DNA from 3 places in the Glutamicibacter sp. M10 genome. Region 3 is predicted to be linked to each of the others. Evidence: predicted binding sites of a transcription regulator. Region 3 holds the regulator's gene; each other region holds the start of a gene.
What was found. The regulator LexA, encoded in region 3, represses DNA repair genes until DNA is damaged. The targets are predictions, from matches to a motif close to TCGAACANNTGTTCGA.

Region 1 (7,115 bases), 1.7 Mb from region 3:
ATTCATCCGACCGCAACAGAGCTTGACCCGACGCAATTAAGGAGGGCATCAAGCTTCTATGTACACAGTTCCCCGAGGAGCTCCGCCGGGTAAGGCTGAAGGTTCCGTCGTGGTGTGCCGGAAGATGGCTGGTCAGTACTTTCTTTAGACCTACAATTTCCACCATACGGGAACCGTTTGTCGCAATACAACCCCCTTTCGTCGTGGAGCTCTAATATGACTTGCCGTAGCAATATCCACCTCTGGTGCTCATTGCACGCACTTGGTGCGCAACTTGAGGCAAAATGAATTCCATGGCATCACCGACTTCAGCCTTGGGCAGAGTACGTACTTTCGAGTCACTCGACGAAAAGACCACCACACGGTTGCGACGCGCGCTGGATGAATCAAACGACACCACGGTGTTTGTGAATGGCACTGCACTACAGCTACCTAAGGAAGCTCATCAGGCGCTCATTGAAGTGCTCGCGCGTTTTGCCAATGGAGAGTCGGTCAGCATCGGAACTCCAGAGTTACTGCTGAACACTTCTCAGGCCGCTCAGATGGCTGGCATTTCAAATAGCTACCTTCGAAAGCTTGCTGATGCAGGAATTATCGAGGTGGAATACCGCGGCACACACCGGCGTATCCGCCCTAGCTCCATTCAGGATTGGTTAGATTCTCGCGCCAAATCCGAGAAGTAGCCGGACGAATACCTGTCCTAGGTTAAGGGCAATGGCCGCACATTGCTGAAGTTCTTGCCAACCGCGAGTTTTCCTGTTGGAATACCAAAGTATTCTATTTGAAAACACATCCTCGCATGGAGCCTGAATGCGAGGAGCGCGCTCCTTACATCAGTGGGAGCCTTGGCCAAGGAGGACCATGAGCACCGCACCCCAGTCCCTAACATCTGCCCACGAAGAATTGCTCTCCGAGCGGGCAGCAGGTATCAAACAGTCTGCGGTACGAGACGTTTTTGAACTCTCCTTGGATCCTTCATTGGTTTCCCTTGCTGGCGGCAATCCTTTTTGCAATTACTGCCACTGGCAAAGATTGGTGAAATCTCCCAGCGCATCATCACCGAGCAGGGGCCTGAAGCGTTACAGTACGGCTCCGGTTTGGGCACCGCTCAACTCCGCGCGCAGATCCTCGATGTCATGGCCGCAGAAGGAATCACCAACGTCAAAGTTGAAGACGTAGTGGTAACCAACGGATCCCAATCGGCACAAGATATGGCCTGCAAGGTCTTCTGCGATCCTGGGGATACCGTACTGTGCGAGGACCCGACCTATGTTGGTGCGCTGAATACTTTTGAGGCCTACCAGGTCAAAGCACGTCCGGTAGGCACCGACGATAATGGTCTGATTCCTCAAGCGTTGCGTGAGCGCATCACTGAGCTGCGAGCCTCCGGGGAACGCATCAAGTTCCTCTACACCATTCCGAATTTTAACAACCCTTCAGGCATCACGCTGGCAGCCGAGCGACGCGAAGAAATCGTGGCCATCTGCCGTGAAGAAGGCATTCTGATTCTGGAAGATAACCCTTACGGAATGCTGCGTTACGAGGGAGAAGCGGCGCCAACCCTGCGCAGCTTGGATCCCGAGAACGTCATCTACATGGGTTCCTTCTCCAAGATCTTTGCACCCGGTCTACGCATTGGCTGGGCCACAGTGCCTACCCATCTGTTCCGTCGTTTCTACTTGGCTGGCGAAGCTGTGGCGCTGTGCCCACCAACCCTGAATCAGATGATCATCAGTGCTTATCTTGAAGAGCATGACTGGAAGGGACAGATCACTAAATACAACGATCTGTACCGTTCCCGTCGCGACGCAATGCTTGATGCCCTAGAAAAGTACCTACCAGCAGAGGTCAGCTACACGCGACCTGAAGGTGGATTTTTCATCTGGTTGACTCTTCCCCAAGGAATCGACACGTATGCGCTGCTGCAACTTGGCGTGAAGGCCGGAGTCATTTTCATTCCAGGAGCGGCGTTCAGCCCAAGCGGACAGGCAGATAACAAGCTTCGTCTAGCGTTCTGCGCCGTTGATGAGGCCACCATCGCTGAAGGTGTGCAGCGTCTATCGACCCTGCTAGCTTCCGCTATCGAAGCAAACGCTAGCTAGGGTCCGCCTCTCGCTTAGCTCAGGCGACCGCCAAAGTCATCAGCGATTTCTTTGGCGGTACGTCGCAGCCTTGGCAACAGCTCTTCTTCGATGACTTCAGAGTTGTTCCGGCTGGTCTGTACCGAGATGTTCAGCGCGCCTAGAAGTTTCCCACCGCGAAGCACCGGAACAGCCAGTCCGCGCAGTCCCTCGTCGAGTTCCTGATTAACCAGTGACCATCCCTGCTCGCGGACCTTTGCCAGTTCCTTCTTTAATGCCGCAAGATCAGCCACCGTGTGTTCGGTGTACGGGTGCAGATCTACCCGCTCAAGGAATGCCTCTTGCTCGGCAGGCTCTAGGTGAGCGATCAGCACACGGCCCATCGATGTCACCCAGGCCGGCAGTCGATTGCCGATGGAGACGTTTAGCGCGTGCAGTCGTGGTGCAGTAACGCGTTCAACGTACAGAATGTCTTGGCCTTCAAGCACACATAATGAAGCGGTCTCTTCCAAGTCGCGCGCCAGAGACTGTAGGTGACCCACCGCTGCCTGTGGCAGAGTGAGTCCCGACAAATAGGCAGCACCGATATCCAAAACGCGCGGGGTCATCCGATACGCGTTGCCGTTAGCTTGTAGATAGCCAAGGTCCGTAAGGGTCAGCAGGAACCGGCGAGCCGAAGCGCGGGTCTGGTCCGTTGCCGTAGCCACTTGAGAGACGGTCAATTCGGTGTTGCCAGCTGAAAATGCGAGCAGCACGGCCAAAGTCTTATCCGCAGACTTAACAAAGTAATCTGGCCGCTCTGCCACGTGTATTTCTCCCCAGCTTTATAGGTTTCTGCTCCAGCGGTTGCTCTCAAACTGAGAGGCCAGTCGCACCGGAGCATTAGGCGCTCCATACCCATCGTAGCTAGAACGACGTTCAACTACCTCCAAGAACATGTTGCCAATGGTCTTGGTGTAGAAATGCAAGAACTCCCCCGCTTCATCACGATCATAGAGCAGGTGCAATTCTTTGAGCGTTGTGAGCAGTTGCGAATCAAGGTCAAAGCGTGCGGCCAAGTCTTCATAGTAGTTCGCCGGAACCTGCAAGAACTCCATGCCTCGTGCGCGAGCATCCTTGGCCAACCCAATAATGTCCTCGGTGCGCAGGGCAACATGTTCTGGATATTCATGGTTGCGCTCGATGGCGCTCTCCAGACCATGCGGAACAATATTCAACGCCAGACGCACGCTGGAATCCTCGGTGGAAAGCACCTGCGAACGCACCAGACCCATGGGGCTAGGAACTTCGGTTCCCGGCTGTGCTTTGAGGTTGATGACACTGCTGTAAAACAGCACGGATTCATCAAAGCACTGCCATGGTTGAGCCAGGTTGATGTGGTCAATGCACAGGATGGGCCCATCGTTGACGCCCGTATTAGGCAGCGTCGCTTCTTCAAATTCAATGATCCAGTTTTGTGTATTCTCTGGCGAACTAAAGAAAATCTCGGTGCTGTCAGGGGCAACAAATCCTGGAAGTTCTTGTTCATTAAAGGTTCGCAAGCGCGGGACCTTGGTGGCCAACAAGCTGTTGCCCCGTTCGCCGCTCGCACCGGGATCTAGTACCTGAACGCCAAAACCGGACACCGCTGCTTCAACTCCGCGACTGCGCTGCGAGTTGATGATGATCCGCGCGTCCCCCGAGGTCCATAGCTGCACCGGCTTACGGCGGTGTTGGCCGCGGAAACTAAAGCCCAGTTGGGCCAGCATCCCGCCGACAAGTTCAGGATCCTCGGTACGAATCTCAGCAAAGTCGAATCCGGTGGCGTCTTGAATGCCAGGAAGTTCTTTGAGCTCCAGCGCGTACTGTTCGCCGTTGGATTTTAGTAGCTGTGCCGTCTGAGACTGAAGCCATTGCAGGGACCGCAGGCCGTCGATGGCAGTACGCTCTACGTTGGACTGACGGAATACGTCATTGAAGATTTCAAGGGAAATGATGCCGCTGTATCCCGAGCGCACCAGTTCCGCCAAGAACTGATCGAGTGCAAATCCACCCTGCCCCGGGAAGAGCCGGTAGTGGCGGGACCACGACAAGATATCCATCGAAAGCACTGGGGCGTCAGCCAACTGAACAAAGAATATTTTCTCGCCAGGGATATTCGCAATCTCTGCCGGGTCATCCCCGCGCGAAAGAATGTGAAAGCTATCGATGCACAGGCCCACATTCGCGCGGTCCACCTGCTTCACGATCTCCCAAGAGTGCTGATAGGTGTCAACGTACTTGCCCCAGGCCAGCGCCTCATAGGCAATGCGCACATTGTATTTTGCCGCCAGATCCGAGAGCTGTCGGATCTGCTCGATAAACACTTGGTCGTCGTTGATGGTTGCGGTGCCAACGTTGGAGCACAACAACATCAAATCCATGCCCAGTCGATTCATGAGTTGGAACTTCGCTTCGGCCCGATGCAGGTTAGCTTTCAGCTGACTCTCGGTGACTCCCTCAAAATCTCTGAAGGGTTGGAACAGATCCAAGGTTAGCCCCAGTCGTTGCGCCATGGCTTTGACTTCTTCTGGTGACATCGGGCTAACCAGGAGGTCTTGTTCAAAGATTTCGATGCCGTCAAACCCTGCTTTGGCGCAGGCCAGCAGTTTCTCTTCGAGTGTTCCTGAGAGGCATACGGTGGCGATGGATGTACGCATTACAGTCCCTTTTCCAGCAGTTCCAGCAGGTGCTCGCGCACCTGCTGGGCATCTGGCTTGATGCCGGTGATGATTTCAAAAGCGTCCACGGCTTGTCCCACAGCCATATGTCCGCCGTCCAGAACTTGGCAGCCCAAGTTTCGAGCGGCCACGATCAGTTCTGTATCCACCGGGCGGTAGATGCAATCTGCGACCCAGTGTCGGGCTTCCAGAGCGGCAATATCTAGTGGCACCCCTGGGTGGTGATGCATGCCAATCGGCGTGGCATTAAGTAGCCCATCAACTTGTGCCAGCAACTCAGGCACCTGATCTGGCGTGGCAGCGTGGATGCTGGCCTTGGGGAAGTTTTTGCGAAGTTCTTGGACTCGATGATTCACGCGCTCTTCATCAAGATCAACGATATGCAGTTCTTGGGTTCCAGAATCCAGCAATGCGTACGCGACGGCGGCACCGGCGCCGCCGGCTCCTAGCTGCAGGACGCGCTGCTTGTTAGCTGCGGGAAGACCGGTGTCGAGAGCGCGAGAGAATCCTGAGGCGTCGGTGTTGTGCCCGTGGAATTTGCCGTCGGTGATGACCACGGTGTTAACCGCACCGATGGCTTTGGCGGTGGGTGAGATGTCATCTAAGTGATCAAGTACGAGTTGTTTGCAAGGATGGGTAACGTTGAATGCGTTAAAACCAAGCTTTGCTCCGGCAATGAGCAATTCTCCGATGTCGCTGGCCGGTAGTTTCAGTTCGGTCAGGTCAATAGGCCGGTAGAGGTATCGCAGACCGTGAACCTCGGCAGCTCTTTCGTGCATCGGTGGGGTGAGCGACGGCATCACACCATCACCGATCAAACCGACCAGATAAGACTCCGCACGTGTACTCATTTTCTCCCGCAACTCTTCTTGTTTACTTCAGGTATTGCCTGAGATGTGATTTACATCTACTGTAATGCAATGAACACATTCCGAACAAGTGTACGCATAGCGAACACTGTTCTTGAGCTTCAGCTTTAAACACTCGACGAGGAGTACCTCCGATGCCATCTCCAGATAGCCTCAACGCATCAGCCGATTCAGGCAGTCAGGGCCGCACCCCGGTCAAAGCTGCCGTCGCTAGCTTCATGGGAAGCGCTGTTGAATACTATGACTTCTTCATCTTCGGTTCAGCGGCTGCACTGATTTTTCCGCACATATTCTTCCCTGATACAAACACCAACGCCGCCGTTATGTCGCTGGCAACCTTCGGCTTCGCCTATGTCGCCCGGCCAGTTGGCGCGATCTTTGTGGGCCACTTTGGTGATCGCATTGGACGGCAAAAAGTCTTGATGTTCACCCTCATCTTGATGGGTGCTTCAACCTTCCTTATCGGCTGCCTGCCTACCTTTGACCAGGTCGGCTGGCTGGCGCCTATCTTGTTGGTCTTCGCCCGCCTCTGCCAAGGACTGTCGGCAGCTGGCGAGCAGGCAGGTGCTTCCTCTATGTCACTGGAACACGCGCCGGATAACCGCCGTAGCTTCTTCACCTCGTGGACGTTGACGGGCACTCAGGGTGGTCAGATTCTTGCCGCCATGATCTTTATTCCTGTGGTGGCCTTGCCTGATGAGATCAAGTACGGCATCGGCTGGCGTATCCCGTTCTGGCTTTCGGCCCTGGTTGTTATCGTTACCTTCTTCATTCGTCGTTCGTTGAATGAGACTCCAGAATTTGAAGAAGCCAAGAAGAACAATGAAATCGCCAAGCTTCCGTTGGCTGTACTGCTTCGTTTCCACTGGAAGGACGTTCTGCGCGTCGTATTCTGTGCCTTCATCGCAGCCGTTTCTACCGTTTATGGAACCCTGGCTATTTCCTACGGCAAGACCATCGGCAACATGGACGAATCCATTACTCTCTGGCTGGTTGTCGCCGGTAATATCGGCGCCCTGATTTCGCAGCCGCTGTTCGGCATGCTGGCAGACAAGATCGGCCGCAAGCCGGTGTTCATCTACGGCGCGCTGGGTTCGGCGGCCATCATGCCGTTCTACCTGCGGTCCATGGAGTCGAGCAACGCGCTGGCGCAGTTCACCCTTTCGGTGCTGGTGTTCTCCTGCGCCTATGCGGCAGCGAACGCTGTCTGGCCGAGCTTCTACGCAGAGATGTTCTCCTCGCAGGTGCGCTTCTCCGGGCTGGCCATCGGCACCCAGCTGGGCTTCCTGATGGCGGGCTTCGCGCCGTCCATCGTCGCCGCCTTGGGCGGGCTTGAAGCCAATGGCTGGGTCCAGATCAGCCTGTTCACCGCGGCGATCGCCGTCATTTCCTCGCTCTCGGCGTTGACTGCACGCGAGACCTATCGGGTTCCCACCAAGCAGCTGGGCCACGCGGTCGAGAAGGTC
Region 2 (7,115 bases), 750 kb from region 3:
CAGCCATCCCTAGACCACAGCCGGTCAGCACATCAAGCATGCGCAACACCTGCTCGTGGAAGACGGTAACCCCGTGGGTTTCGGCGAGCGCAGGGATCAGGTCTGGGTGCAGGTATTGGGCGGGAGCGAATCCGTGGCGGTGTTCTAGATAGGGCTTGACCATATTCGACTGCATGGGCCCGGGACGGAAGAGCGAGATGTCGATGATCAGATCGTTAAACTCACGGGGAGCGAGTTTGCCAACCAGTTCACGCTGTCCTGGGGACTCAATCTGAAAGCAGCCCAGGGTGTGAGTGGAGCGGATCAGATCAAAGGTGGGTTCATCATCGAGTGGCACCTTGGCTAGGTCAATCGCTCCACTGGCATCGATGTAACTGTCGTTAGTGTGTCCGCCTGCACGAGACGCTTGCTCCTTGCTTGGGTGCATGCGAGCGATCTCTTCAAGCGTGTAGGCGATGGCTGATTGCATGCGCACCCCGAGCACGTCGAGCTTGATCAACCCCATCAGGTCCATATCGTGCTTGTCGAACTGGCTCATCTGCAATCCGATGCCTGAGGGCTGCACCGGGGTACGGTCCAGCAAGCTCGCATCAGAGAGGATCACCCCGCAGGGGTGCATGGAGATATGTCTTGGCAGTCGGTCCAATCGTTCGGTGGCGTCAATGAGAATATCGAGCTGAGTGTCATCGGTAATGCGCTGTGCTAACGCTGCTAACTCTGGCTTCTCCACCAGCGCTTCACGGAAAGAGGAGGCAGAGAAGCGCCAGAGCTGTTTGGCGATCTCGTCCACTTGCTCCTGCTCTACACCCAAGGCAGCACCTGCGTCGCGGACAGCGCCACGGGCGCGGTAAGCATTCTGCATGCTCATCAGGCTGACGCGTTCCTCACCGAAGCTGGAGAAAATCTTGTGATAGATCTCGTGGCGTCGCGCGGATTCAACGTCAATATCAATATCGGGCAGGGTGGTGCGGGTATCGGAGAGGAAACGTTCGAACACTAGGTCGTGGGCCAACGGGTTTACTTGGCTAATACCTAAAAGGTAGTTCACTAACGAGGATGCGCCTGAGCCTCGGGCGGCTACGCGTACGCCCATCTCGGTGATCAGGTTTACGGTCTCCGCCACAGTGAGGAAGTAGCCGGCGAAGTCCAACCGTTCGATCACGCCCAGCTCTAGGGCTAGGCGTTCTTCTACTACGTTTGGTGCTTCGTTTCTTAATAGGGTGGGCACGGCCCCGTATACACGATCGGTGAGTTCTTGCATGGCCGGTCGATACAGGCCGATCACCCTGGCTTCCGGAATGACCGGCGACTTCCACCCCAGGTCCGTTACGGGATCTATTGCCGCCCAGTGTGCCACCGCTTCGGTTTCCCGCAGCATCTGGTGCGCCCAGCTCCTTTCGGTAGCTTGGCCGATTTCGGTAGCCAGTTGAAACATCTCATGCGGTGTTTTCAGCCACCCTTGCCCGTTGGGTTGGCAGAAATCCAGATTTTTCAGGCTATGTAGAGCCCGCGCCGAGTCCAAAATGTCTGCGGTGACTGCCCCGTCGGGGTCTACGTAGCGCACGGCGTTGGACAGTACCGCTTTGATCTGACGTTCGTAGGCGTAGCGCAGTAGGCGTGATGCTTCACCTAAGCTGTGGCGCGAACCAGGAGCGGAGAGGTGCGTGGTGATTTCTACCCGCAGCATTTTTCCAACTCGTTTTTTCCACTCGACCAACAGTCCGCGGGCTTTAGCGTAATTCCCTTTCAGGATTGCTCGAGCTACGTCTGATTCACCACCTAGCAGGAGCATCAGGTTTCCGCTTTTGCTTAGCTGATCCAACTGATTAGCACTGAGCCCAGGCACGCCGTGAGCAGTATTGTGTGCGAGGCTGATAGCTCGGCAGAGTGCTGCATATCCAAGACCATTGCTGTGTCCCTGCGCCAGTAAAACGATCCTGCCTAGAGTTGCCCCATTGTCATCGAGTACAGCCAGATTCACTCCGAGAATGGGAGCTATACCTTCTGTCATACAGGCAGCTACATGTTTGACCGTCCCGTAAAGCCCATCCCTGTCAGTAAGCGCCAGCATAGGTGCTCCTTGCGCTTTGGCTGCTTGAGCCAGGGTGCGCGGATGTGACACCCCGTAATGGGCGCTATAGGAAGAACTGACGTTCAGATGGGTAAAGCTCATAATGGTCCTTCGAAAATATGTTCCCCTGCCCGTAAGCTCAGGCGCTTTGGGCCAGCTCTTGGTGCACGCGCACCAGCCGCCACCTCTCGGTTTGCACATCAAAGCTCACATCAAAGGTGTGCTCTTGTTTGGATCCGCTCACCGCAACCAACTGCAAGCGCCACATCTCATAGTCAGCGAGCCCTGCCCCGATTCCCCGAGGAATCCGCAGGTTTTCGTCCCACCACTTGCGACGTTCAAACCAACGCTGAGGTTCAGCAACCAGTCGGTAGTCCCGCCCCTGCCATTTCACGCGCAGTGGCATTCCGCTTGCTGCACGGGCAACCTCAATTGACTCGGTGAACATCCCCACGTGTGCACTCCTTACTTAGTAGAACCAGTCTATTCGAATACTTGTTCGAACGATAGTTACACTAGTCATCGGCTCCGACAGTTTGGCGCCGAGGGGAACTGGGGCACCTTGCGCAGCAAAATAAATCTCTGCGCAGCTTCACTAGTAGCCAGCCGCAGAGCAACAAAAGATGTGAAAGTCACTGACGACTTGGCTCTGGGCGAAACCGGGTGCGTCATTGTGCCGCGAATGCTCGATTAGTACCGAACACACCGATAGCATCGAAACAGCAACACTCAATCGTTTCAGGAGTTAAATCCCATGCCTCATAAGGTCAAAGCCGTCATTTCCCGTGTTAAGGACGCACCAGTTGAGGTCGTCGATATCATCGTTCCGGACCCAGGTCCCGGAGAAGTAGTTGTCGACGTGCTCACTACCGGCGTCTGCCACACCGACTTGCACTACAAGCTCGGTGGCATCGGCGATGAATATCCTTACCTGTTGGGCCACGAGTCCACCGCAGTAGTCAGCCAGATTGGCGAGAACGTCACCAACGTCAAAGTTGGCGACCGCGTTATCCTGAACTGGCGTGCAGTCTGTGGCCAGTGCCGCGCCTGCGCCAAGGGTCAGCCAAAGTACTGCTTTAATACCTTCAATGCCACCCAGAAGATGACCCTTGAGGACGGCACCGAACTATCCCCAGCACTGGGCATTGGTTCCTTCGCCGAAAAGACCTTGGTTCACTCCGGTCAGTGCACCATTGTTGACGAAGATGCTGATCCAGCAGCTGTAGGTCTGCTCGGCTGTGGTGTCATGGCTGGCATCGGTGCAGCTATCAACACCGGCGAAGTAAAGCGTGGCGAGTCGGTAGCCGTGATCGGCTGCGGCGGTGTTGGCGCAGCTGCCATTGCCGGCGCGCAGCTAGCCGGTGCGACCACCATCATCGCCGTGGATGTCAACGCAGACAAGCTGGAAGGCGCAAAGAAGTTCGGCGCCACCCACACCGTTAACTCTTCCAAGGTTGACGCTGTTGAGGCTATCCAGGAACTGACCGGTGGCTTCGGCGCCGACGTTGTCATTGACGCAGTAGGCCGCCCAGAAACCTACAAGCAGGCCTTCTACGCTCGTGACCTTGCCGGCCGCGTTGTGCTCGTGGGTGTCCCAACCCCAGAGATGAAGCTGGAACTGCCATTGCTTGATGTCTTCGGCCGCGGCGGATCACTAAAGAGCTCGTGGTACGGCGATTGCTTGCCAAGCCATGATTTCCCGATGCTGGTTGAGCAGTACAAGCTCGGACGTCTTGACCTCGGTGCCTTTGTCACCGAGCGCATCTCTATTGACCAGATCGAGGAAGCCTTCAACAAGATGCACGAAGGTACCGTGCTGCGTTCGGTGGTGGAAATCTAATGACCGCTCGTATCGAAAACGTAGTTACCTCAGGTACCTTCTCTCTCGACGGTGGCACGTGGGACGTTGATAACAATGTCTGGATCATCGGTGATGACTCAGAGGTACTAGTCATTGATCCTGCCCACGATATTGAGAAGATTCGTGAAGTCATCGGCGAACGCGAAGTGATGGCAGTTGTGCTCACCCACGGACACGACGACCACATCCGAGTAGCCGGCGAATTTTCTGACGCCGTGGATGCTCCGCTCTTCCTCAACATGGAAGATCGCATGCTCTGGGATGCTGTCTACCCAGAGCGCGACGTAGACGCTGAAATCAACGATGGTGACACGTTCACCATCGCTGGTACAACCCTCACGGCGCTACATACCCCGGGCCACTCGCCGGGGTCCACCAGCTTCTATGCAGAAGATCTGGGTGTGCTCTTCAGTGGTGACACCCTGTTCAACGGTGGCCCGGGCGCGACCGGGCGCAGCTACTCGAGCTTCGAAACGATCATCGAATCGATTCGGACCAAGTTGCTGACCCTGCCTGAACAGACTGTAGTGAACACCGGCCATGGTGACGCCACCACCATCGGTGCGGAAGCCCCGAATCTGGACGAGTGGATCAAGCGCGGCCACTAAAAGGCTCATTAGACACTTTCGGCAGTCAACCATCAGTGGTTGGCTGCCGAAATGTTTAAAGGGTGCTTTTTGAAACATTCTTAGCCGCTGGCGTCGCTGGCTAGAACAGTGCGTTGCTGTGCGCTTCGATAAGTTGCGGAGAATCATTGCGCACATTACCAACCGCCTTATCAACCTCGTGCATGGTCCAAGTTGATGCGACGTCAAAAGCTTGAGCCCGCAATTCCTCGATTAACCCTTGACCGTCTGCTTCCGCAGGGTTCATCCACCGTGCCATCATTTGATGGTCCATCGGAATCGGCAATCGGTCATGCAGTCCAGCAAGCTCACCAAGCACCCCGGGCTCATCGGCGGAAGGCGACTCCATAGTCAGAATCGAGGTGGAGAGGATCCATGTGTCATCCTCGTCCTTCCACCACTCGTACAGTCCAGCAAAAAAGATCAACTTCTCATCTTCACGGTGCACAAAGAAGGGACGCTTTTTGCTCCCCTCTTCTTCCACTCGTAATAGCCCTGGACGGGAACCGCAGCCCGACGTTTTTTCACCGCTGCTCTAAAGGTCGGCTTGCTGGCCGCAGTTTCGCTACGTGCGTTAAAAGCTCTAACGCCTACGGACAGTTCCTTCGCCCATCCAGGAACCAGTCCCCACCGAGCAACATGGATTTGCCTGTGCAACTGATCATCAATCAGACGCTCTAGCACTACCGGCACATCAGTGGTTGGGGCTACGTTCCACGACTGTCGCAGTTCAAGGTTTTCGTCAGCCTCAGCTTCGGCCTCAGCAACTAAATCACCGATTGCCTTGGCCATCACGTACCGTCCACACATTTTCTGCTCCTCGTACCGCCCGGGGAAATCTGCTCCCAGTCTAACCATCAAGTTCAAGGAAATCAGAGAAAATTCTGGGCCACTTTGGGAACAAACACAATAGGGTCACGGTTATACCCTGTATGAGCAACGAATTGAACCTTGACCAGTACGTTCCTGACGCAGGTGGCGTCACCATGTTCACCACTAGCTGGTGCGGATACTGCCGTAACCTCAAGCGTCTGATGGATCAGAAGGGTGTGGCATACACCGAGGTAAACATCGAAGAAGTTGAAGGTACCGCTGAGATTGTGGAGTCCTTCAACAACGGCAATCAGACGGTTCCGACATTGATCTTCCCTGATGGCACTGCTGCCACCAACCCACGAATCGAAGAAGTTGTAGAGCGCATCGGCACCTAATTAGTTACACCAAGTATCAGCGCTGACCCCAATAAAAAATCGGTACTTGAATTTCAGGTACCGATTTTTTGTTGCCCAGAGTTGTTAGCTCATGCGCCGATCAAGCTGACATGCTCCCGGTATTCCTCAAGGAGCGCAGCGATGAAGGCTTCAGTAGTTGCGGGGGCGACAAGATCGCTGGCGGCACCCACCGTCGTCGGGTCCATCGGGATTTCCATTGCTTGATAGACAGCGTTCAGCACCTGACGCAGTGGCTCTGAATCCTCAATGACAAACACCGAGGAGAAAAGCCATGCTCCGGCGACCACGCGCTGGGCTGTCCCCACGAGTTTTACCGGATAGTTTCGTGGCGAAGCTGAGGTTGGTAGTCCATGAACGGAGTGCTCCCCGGGCAGTATTCTCCCGGAATGGGGCCGATCCGAGCATCAACACCCAAACGGGCAAGGGCCTTAGCATAAATATCAGCAAAAACTTCAAAGCGTTTTTGCTGTCCCAATACCGCTTCGTGTTGTGGCTCGAGGTGATCAACAATTAATGATCCACGGTGGTAGGCAGCAGCACGGCCGCCAGCCTTGCGCACCAGAGGCATGAAGCCTCGGTCTTCTGCGGCCTGACGAGCTGCTTCATATCCAGATAAACGAACATCGCGCTGGCCAAAAGCCAACGTAGGATCCGGACGATACAACCGCAGGGTCGGCCCACGATCTCCAGATTGAATTTCGCGAAGTAACTGAACCCCGCGTTCCAAATCTGCAGCAGGATCACCGCTAGGATCTTCGATTTCTAGTGTTAGCGGAGCATCCGACTGAGGATTGAACAAACTCATAACAATGAGTCTAATTCAGGCATTGGCTACCAGTGGAGTTGATGTCACAACGCAGGAATGTAGTCAGCTGAGAAATCTGCGCCATAATTATAGGCGTGCCAAATTCTTCTACTCCTGTCATCCTGATCGGCGGACCCTCCGGTTCAGGAAAGTCCTATCTCGCGTCAAAGTACGGTAATCCGCATCTGCCGCTCGACGAGTACTACCGACAGCTCAGTGAAGATGGCAATCCTGTCCCGTTCCCGCGTACCGCGTACGGCGAAGTCGACTGGGATCATTCGGGCACCTGGAATAAGGAAGCCGCGCTACAAGCGATCGATGAGCTGTTGGAAAACGGCAGCACCATGGTTCCGAACTATTCGATCTCAACTTCCAGCTATGACGGGCACCGAGAAATCAGGTCAGCTGCCGGACCGATTGTCGCTGAAGGAATTTTTCTTTACGAACTGCTCGAGCCACTGAAGGCAAAGGGAATCAACGTACAGGCATACTACGTTGATGAGCCCGCGCTAGTCACTGG
Region 3 (7,115 bases):
AGCTATTGCGGGGGATCCGGCTGCGGAACTTCGGTGTCTTCCCAAACTACTTTTTTGATGACATGGCTTGGCTAGCTTTGGCGAGCCAAAGATTACTTTCATTCTCACGTCGCCTTGATGGTCACAGCTCAGCTAATGCCAAACAGGCTGTCACCACTTTGAGAAAACAGCTCAACGGAGCCATTGACGATGTCCTAGATGGTGGAATGTATTGGTCCCGGAAGAAGGACTTCAAAAACGCGCCGGCTAACGCACCAGCCGCTCTATTTTTTGCCCGGAATGGTGAACGCGACCAATCACGGAAGCTACTTAGCTGGCTACGGGCAAGACTGTTTAGCATTGACAGCGGGCTGTACTTGGACGGGCTGCGGTTGGTGCCGGACGGGCACAGGATCGAGGACGCGCTCTATACCTATAACCAAGGGCCGGTTCTAGGCGCTTTGCTGGAGTTGGGATCAGATGCTGATTTAGAGCACTCAACAATGCTGATCCACGCCAGTGCACAATACTTGACCGACAGCACCGGTGCGCTTTCGCTGAACGGCGGTGGCGACGGCAACTTGTTTGCTGGAATCTTGGTCAGGTATCTGGCCCTGGCCGCTAATGATGTGCGCCTTGATGGCAGGACGCGGTCGACAGCACGCACGATGGTCGTGGCGACCGCCAACAGTTTGGTAGATCAGGAACCACGCAGGCTCTCGGCTGCAGTCCAGCGCTGGATGATATTCAGTGCAGCTGCTGCTTGTGAGTCCGACAGTCGAAATTGATTTAGCTAGACGATGTGGGGCAGATGCCAATGGCATCTGCCCCACATTGATCAGATCTCTATTTAGAGCGAACGCATTACCGAAACAACACGGCCCATGATCGTGGCCGCATCACCAAGAATAGGCTCGTAGCGGGAGTTCTGCGGCAACAGCCAAGTGTGACCGTCGCGCTGACGGAAAGTCTTTACAGTCGCTTCTTCGTCCAGTAAAGCGGCAACAATGTCGCCATTATCTGCAGTCTGCTGACGACGAACAACTACCCAGTCACCGTCGCAAATCGCAGCGTCGACCATTGAGTCGCCTGAAACCTTGAGCATGAACAGTTCTCCATGACCCACTAGCTGGCGTGGCAACGAGAAAACATCTTCCACGGACTGATCGGCAAGGATCGGACCACCTGCGGCAATTCGACCAACTAAAGGAACCATGGTGGTGTCGGCTGAAGTACTGAGCTCGATCACCATGGCATCGTCGGCAGCGGCAGTAGCGGGTACTTCCGTTGTCTGTGACTCGTCCTTATCGTCAGCCAACTGCAGCGGAAGAAGGATTTCCATTGCGCGGGGACGTCGAGGGTCGCGCCGAATGTATCCGAGCTTTTCGAGTTGGCTCAACTGATGAGTGACGCTAGACAAGCTCTTGAGGCCAACGGAGTCACCAATCTCACGCATCGATGGTGGATAGCCGTTCTTTCCGATAGACCGTTGGATCGTTTCCAGGATCTTCTTTTGGCGAATCGTCAGCGAACGGGCATTCGATCGCGGAGTGCGTTGTGAAGCTGACATGAGAGTTTGCCTTCCCTAGCAAGCAGTCGAAAGTTCGTGAGTCCAAACTGTCGGAGCTAGATGGTGTGATGTTTTCATTGCTCGTCTACTTCGAAATCTTAGTAGATAAGTTCCGTTCTTTCAAAGATTTGTTCGAAAACTTCTGGACAAGTTCGACAAAGCTCTGTTAGAACAGATGTACTAGATTCGAACAAGTCTTCGAATCTAAATCATCGAACACAACTTCGCATCACAACTATTTCTGAGGAGACATAGTCATGGCAACTGTCGCACTTGACTCAAACGAAACCCGTTCACCAATGAAGATCCGCATCAACCGCCGGGGCTGGGCCGTCCTTATCGGGATTCCAGTGTTCGCCTTAACTGTCGCCGCGGCCTTCTTCTTCTCGATGTTCGCGTCGGATGCTCACGCATCATCGGAAGTACCTGAGGGAGTTGAAACGGTAGACGTAACCGTCATCCCTGGCGATACGCTCTGGAGTCTGGCCAGCGAATACGCTGAAGGTTACGACGTCACCTCAGCCGTTAGTCACATCTCGGAAATGAACTCGCTTGATGGCACTCAGATTCATGTCGGCGACTCGCTGTCGATTCCAGTGCTTGCTGGCTAAAGGTAAAACGTGGTCAAGCGATTGTTACCTTGGTTCGTAGCGGATTCACTGCCCAAGCCCGTCCACACGTAGACTTGTTGCGTGAATGACCGCAGTGAACTTTTGAGTCAGCTGCCCTTGCGTGAGAATCTCCGCGGGCTATCCCCATATGGCGCACCACAAATCGACGTGCCCATCCAGCTGAATGTCAACGAGAACACCCATCCATTGCCAACTACGGTCGTGGAAGCCATCGCACAAGAAGTCGCCAAAGCTGCGACAACTCTTAATCGATACCCTGATCGCGAATTCACCGAACTTCGTGAATTGCTGGCCGACTATCTTGGCCACGGACTAACTGCAGAGAACATGTGGGCCGCCAACGGTTCCAACGAGATTCTGCAACAAATTTTGCAAGCATTCGGTGGTCCGAACCGAAGCCTAATGAGCTTTGGCCCAACCTATTCCATGTACCCGTTGCTGGCCAGCGGTACTGACACCGCGTACATCGCAGGAGAACGGGCAGAAGACTTCACGCTCTCTGCGCAGTCCGCCGCCGAACAGGTTCGCAAAAACAAACCGAACATCGTTTTCCTTTGTTCCCCCAATAACCCAACCGGCACCGCTCTCGGGCTTGATGTCATCACCGAAGTGTACGACGCAATGAGCGAACACAATGGTGTAGTCATCGTCGATGAAGCGTACGCCGAGTTCTCCCTGGCAAGTACTAAATCAGCACTCACCTTGCTTGAAGGCCGACAGCGTCTGATCGTTTCGCGGACCATGTCCAAGGCCTTCGGTCTGGCTGGAGCCCGCGTGGGTTACCTAGCGGCAGCGCCAGAAGTAACCGATGCGATTCGTTTGGTTCGATTGCCTTATCACCTCTCGGCAGTCACCCAAGCAACGGCCATCGCGGCCCTGAAAAACATTGAATTGTTGCTTGCTCAGGTTGAGGACATCAAAACCCAGCGTGACCGAATTGTTGATCGTCTCAAGGAATTGGGTCTCAAACCCTCAGTCTCAGACTCCAACTTTGTCTTTTTTGGCGGGCTCGCTGATCCCCACTCCATCTGGGAGGGGTTGCTGGAAGCTGGCATCATTGTCCGCGACAATGGGATCCCGGGTACGCTGCGCGTAACTGCCGGAACCGAATCAGAAACTACAGCATTCTTGGATCGTCTCGCCGAACTGCTCGGCGCGGACAACTAATCAGGATCAAGCGAAGGAAGACATGTCTGCCGAATTGATTGGCGCACGTCGCGCCCGCATGGAACGCGTCACCAGCGAATCGTCGATTTTTGTTGAGCTAGATCTCGACGGAACTGGCGTTTCTGAGATCAGCACCTCTGTGCCGTTTTACGACCACATGCTTACGGCGTTGTCTAAGCATTCGCTGATCGATCTCACCGTGCGAGCCACGGGTGACACTCACATCGATGTGCACCACACCGTTGAAGACACCGCGATCACCATCGGTGAGGTTCTGCGTGTAGCCCTTGGTAATAAGGCGGGAATTCGTCGGTTCGGCACCTCGTACGCGCCACTAGATGAGGCGTTGTCTCGTTCAGTGGTCGACGTTTCCGGTCGTCCGTACCTGGTGCACTCCGGTGAACCAGCTGGTCAGGAATACCACCTTATTGGTGGTCACTTCACCGGATCGATGACTCGCCACGTATTTGAAGCCATCACATTCCACGCTCAGATTTGTGCACACATCGAGGTCCTCTCTGGCCGCGACCCGCACCACATCGTTGAAGCTCAGTTCAAGTCATTTGCTCGTGCACTGCGCGAAGCAGTCGAACTTGATGAGCGCATGGGCGACAAGATTCCATCCACGAAGGGTGCCCTTTAAGTGGCAAAGAAAAATGTAGTAGTTCTCGACTACGGTTCGGGCAACGTCCGATCTGCCGTTCGTGCGCTGGAAGCTGCTGGCGCGTCGGTTGAACTCACGGCGGATCCAAAGAAAATTGTTGCTGCTGACGGTCTAGTCGTTCCAGGCGTAGGTGCCTACGCATCGGTCATGGAACAACTCACCGCTACCGGATCGCTTCGCTGGATTGGTCGCCGCATTGCCGGAGGACAGCCAGTCTTGGGTATCTGCGTTGGCCACCAAGTGTTCTTTGAACAAGGCGTGGAGCACGGGGTGAAAACCGAGGGCATCGGCGAGTGGCCGGGAACTGTGGAGCGTCTGAAGTCCGATGTTATCCCGCACATGGGATGGAACACCGTACAGCCTCCAGAGGGAAGCAAGCTTTTTGCTGGCGTTGAAAACGAACGATTCTACTTTGTTCACTCATACGCAGTGCAGAAGTGGGAATTTGACGTTACTCAGCCTGCCATGACACCACCGCAGGTCACGTGGAGTACGCACGGAACTCCGTTCGTCGCTGCAGTCGAAAACGGTCCGCTGTCGGCCGTTCAGTTCCATCCCGAAAAGTCTGGCGACGCTGGAGCCCGACTGTTGCGCAACTGGTTGGACACCCTCTAAACATGTGGACTATCGTGCTTGGGTTCGTCGGTGCTTTCCTCGCAGGTGGCGCCATCTCCCTCAAAAGCCAAAAGGCCCATATCTCTTGGGTTATCGCACTCTGGGTACTCGCAGGCATGAGCATCATCGCCGCGTGGATACTGACCCTTTAGAACATTCGCTACTTCACTAAGGACATTATGAGCGAGCAACCAATCCTCGAACTTTTGCCTGCCGTAGACATCGCCGGAGGACAGGCCGTGCGCCTAGTTCAGGGCGAAGCGGGCTCCGAGACTGGCTATGGCGACCCGTTAGAAGCCGCACTTTCATGGCAGAACGCTGGAGCTGAGTGGCTCCACCTCGTTGATTTGGACGCGGCATTTGATCGTGGCAGCAACGTCGAGATTGTCCAGCGCATCGCACAGGAACTGAACATCAAGGTTGAGCTCTCCGGCGGTATCCGCGACGATGCGTCCTTGGACCGTGCGTTGGAGTTCGGTGCCACTCGCGTGAACCTTGGCACCGCGGCACTTGAAAACCCTGAATGGACCAAAAAGGCGATTGCTCGCCATGGCGACAAAATTGCTGTGGGCATGGACGTGCGAGGCACTACGCTTTCAGGCCACGGATGGACCAAAGACGGTGGCGATCTATGGGAAGTTCTGGCACGTTTGGAAGACGCAGGATGCGCCCGCTACGTCGTAACTGACGTAACCAAGGACGGCACCTTGCGCGGACCAAATGTTGAATTGCTTCGCGAGATTGCTACTAAGACCAATAAGCCTGTTGTAGCTTCCGGCGGAATCTCTTCGCTAGAGGATCTGCGGGTATTGCGCGAACTTGTTCCTGAGGGTATCGAAGGCGCAATTATGGGCAAGGCTTTGTACTCTGGTCAGTTCACGCTTCAAGAAGCGCTGGACGTTGCCGGTCGTCGCTAACGCGAGCTGATCTTCACTATTGACGGTTTGAAAGCCTAGGCTTTCAAACCGTCAATTTTTTGTTCTGAAATTGAACTCACTGCAGCTGACCCAAATGACGGTAACTAGCTAGCGAATTGGGCAATTATTGACTGACGTCATCGACAAGTGGTGTTCAAGCTCATGAATGAAGAATCAAAACTACCCTGCACCAACATCGATTCCCCAGATAGCATGGACTTATGAGCACGGAGCACAACGAATCAGCGCCTAAACGCCACCTGCCGGGACACATCGTCGCCGCGCTGGCGCAGGCCGGTTCACCCGCCGACTCGGCAGGTCAGAGTTGGGATGGACGCGACCTTAGCGGTGAGGGCAACCCGCTACATAACTTTGATAAAGACGACGGCAGCGCCGACGCAAAAGTCATGGCGGCACTGACTGAGCTACAAGCCGGTCGCGGTTCCGAGCTGGAAGTTCACAAGGCCATGTCCTCAGCCCGAGTGTTTGTTGCCGTTGTAGCTCAGCTAGGCGAAGAAGCTATGGGTGACCACGGCTTCGCCGCTGATAAAGAAGCCGACATGGCACTGGTGAAAATCAAAGCACCGGATGGTCGTATGGCGCTTCCAATTTTCACCACGGTGGAACGACTTCAGGCTTGGCATAAGGAAGCTCGTCCGGTGGCAGTATTTGCTCCCCGCGCAGCACTCTCAGCGGTCAGCGAAGATTGCCAACTACTAGTTCTAGACCCTGGTAGCGAATTTACCTTTGTCCTTCGACGACCCGGGGTCTGGAACCTAGCCAAACAGATCGAATGGATTCCGAGTTATCAGAATCAGCAGATCGCCAACCTAGTCCAAAACGCCACCGAAGGTTTCACGCAGTTGCAGGCAGTGAAGCTGGCGCCGGGCAGGGAGTAGGCTCAAGAACCAAGGACGGCCAAGTCGTTCTTGGCGGTGGTTCCGGACCAGAACTTAATTTACAGTTTGTTTTCGCACAGGGGACAAGCCCTAGCCAAGCGCAGGAAATTACCAGCGCAATTCAGGGACGACTGTCCCAAAACTCCGAATTCACCGAAGCGGTGGATTCTTTAGAACTTAGTTTGCACAGCGCGCCTAGCTAGACTCGGCGGGCTCCTTACCTAGCAAAGGAACACTTCGGGCATGAAAAGCTATTTGCAGATTTTGCGTCAGCCGCAGATTGCGCTGTTGTTGCTGATCGGCATGATTGCCCGACTTCCTCACTCGGCATTGAGCATGTTGTTGCTCTTGCACCTAGTAAATGACCTAGACCAGTCATGGGTATCAGCTGGCCTTGTCACCGCATTGATGACTGTTGGTATTGCTATCGGTGCGCCATGGCGTGGTGCTCGCGTTGACACCTGGGGCCTGCGCCGAGCCATGCTTCCCTCGGTGATCGTTGAGACCATCGTTTGGTGCACCGTACCGCACGTGCCGCTGGTCTGGGTTTATCCTTTGGCTTTCATCGGTGGCCTTTTCGCTCTGCCGGTATTCTCCGTGGTGCGTACAGCTCTGGGAATCATGACCACCGGAGAGCAACGTCGCACGGCCTTTGCTTTGGATGCCACCGCT

Region 1: N6V40_RS05455 (shikimate dehydrogenase) is a predicted target of LexA. The motif match lies at 5,712-5,727, and genes of this name have one in related genera.
Region 2: N6V40_RS10950 (DUF6504 family protein) is a predicted target of LexA. The motif match lies at 2,559-2,574, and genes of this name have one in related genera.

What each region holds. Positions count from the first base shown of each region.
Region 1 covers NZ_CP104918.1:1,117,012-1,124,126, reverse strand. Annotated here, with positions in the region: gene N6V40_RS05475 (helix-turn-helix domain-containing protein) at 294-683, shown strand; partial or broken gene N6V40_RS05470 (PLP-dependent aminotransferase family protein) at 862-2,102, shown strand; gene N6V40_RS05465 (IclR family transcriptional regulator domain-containing protein) at 2,117-2,887, opposite strand; gene N6V40_RS05460 (bifunctional sugar phosphate isomerase/epimerase/4-hydroxyphenylpyruvate dioxygenase family protein) at 2,906-4,759, opposite strand; gene N6V40_RS05455 (shikimate dehydrogenase) at 4,759-5,631, opposite strand; gene N6V40_RS05450 (MFS transporter) at 5,784-7,115, shown strand, end outside.
Region 2 covers NZ_CP104918.1:2,231,868-2,238,982, reverse strand. Annotated here, with positions in the region: gene N6V40_RS10955 (DNA polymerase III subunit alpha) at 1-2,173, opposite strand, end outside; gene N6V40_RS10950 (DUF6504 family protein) at 2,211-2,519, opposite strand; gene N6V40_RS10945 (S-(hydroxymethyl)mycothiol dehydrogenase) at 2,826-3,911, shown strand; gene N6V40_RS10940 (MBL fold metallo-hydrolase) at 3,911-4,540, shown strand; partial or broken gene N6V40_RS10935 (SOS response-associated peptidase) at 4,641-5,416, opposite strand; gene N6V40_RS10930 (mycoredoxin) at 5,491-5,769, shown strand; gene N6V40_RS17360 (hypothetical protein) at 5,859-6,095, opposite strand; gene N6V40_RS10925 (lipoyl protein ligase domain-containing protein) at 6,101-6,595, opposite strand; gene N6V40_RS10920 (uridine kinase family protein) at 6,691-7,115, shown strand, end outside.
Region 3 covers NZ_CP104918.1:2,981,507-2,988,621, reverse strand. Annotated here, with positions in the region: gene N6V40_RS14530 (glycoside hydrolase family 76 protein) at 1-767, shown strand, start outside; gene lexA (transcriptional repressor LexA) at 830-1,549, opposite strand; gene N6V40_RS14520 (LysM peptidoglycan-binding domain-containing protein) at 1,807-2,160, shown strand; gene N6V40_RS14515 (histidinol-phosphate transaminase) at 2,242-3,348, shown strand; gene hisB (imidazoleglycerol-phosphate dehydratase HisB) at 3,371-3,991, shown strand; gene hisH (imidazole glycerol phosphate synthase subunit HisH) at 3,992-4,627, shown strand; gene N6V40_RS14500 (CG2302 family histidine operon protein) at 4,630-4,779, shown strand; gene priA (bifunctional 1-(5-phosphoribosyl)-5-((5-phosphoribosylamino)methylideneamino)imidazole-4-carboxamide isomerase/phosphoribosylanthranilate isomerase PriA) at 4,807-5,544, shown strand; gene N6V40_RS14490 (SseB family protein) at 5,766-6,443, shown strand; gene N6V40_RS17440 (MFS transporter) at 6,687-7,115, shown strand, end outside.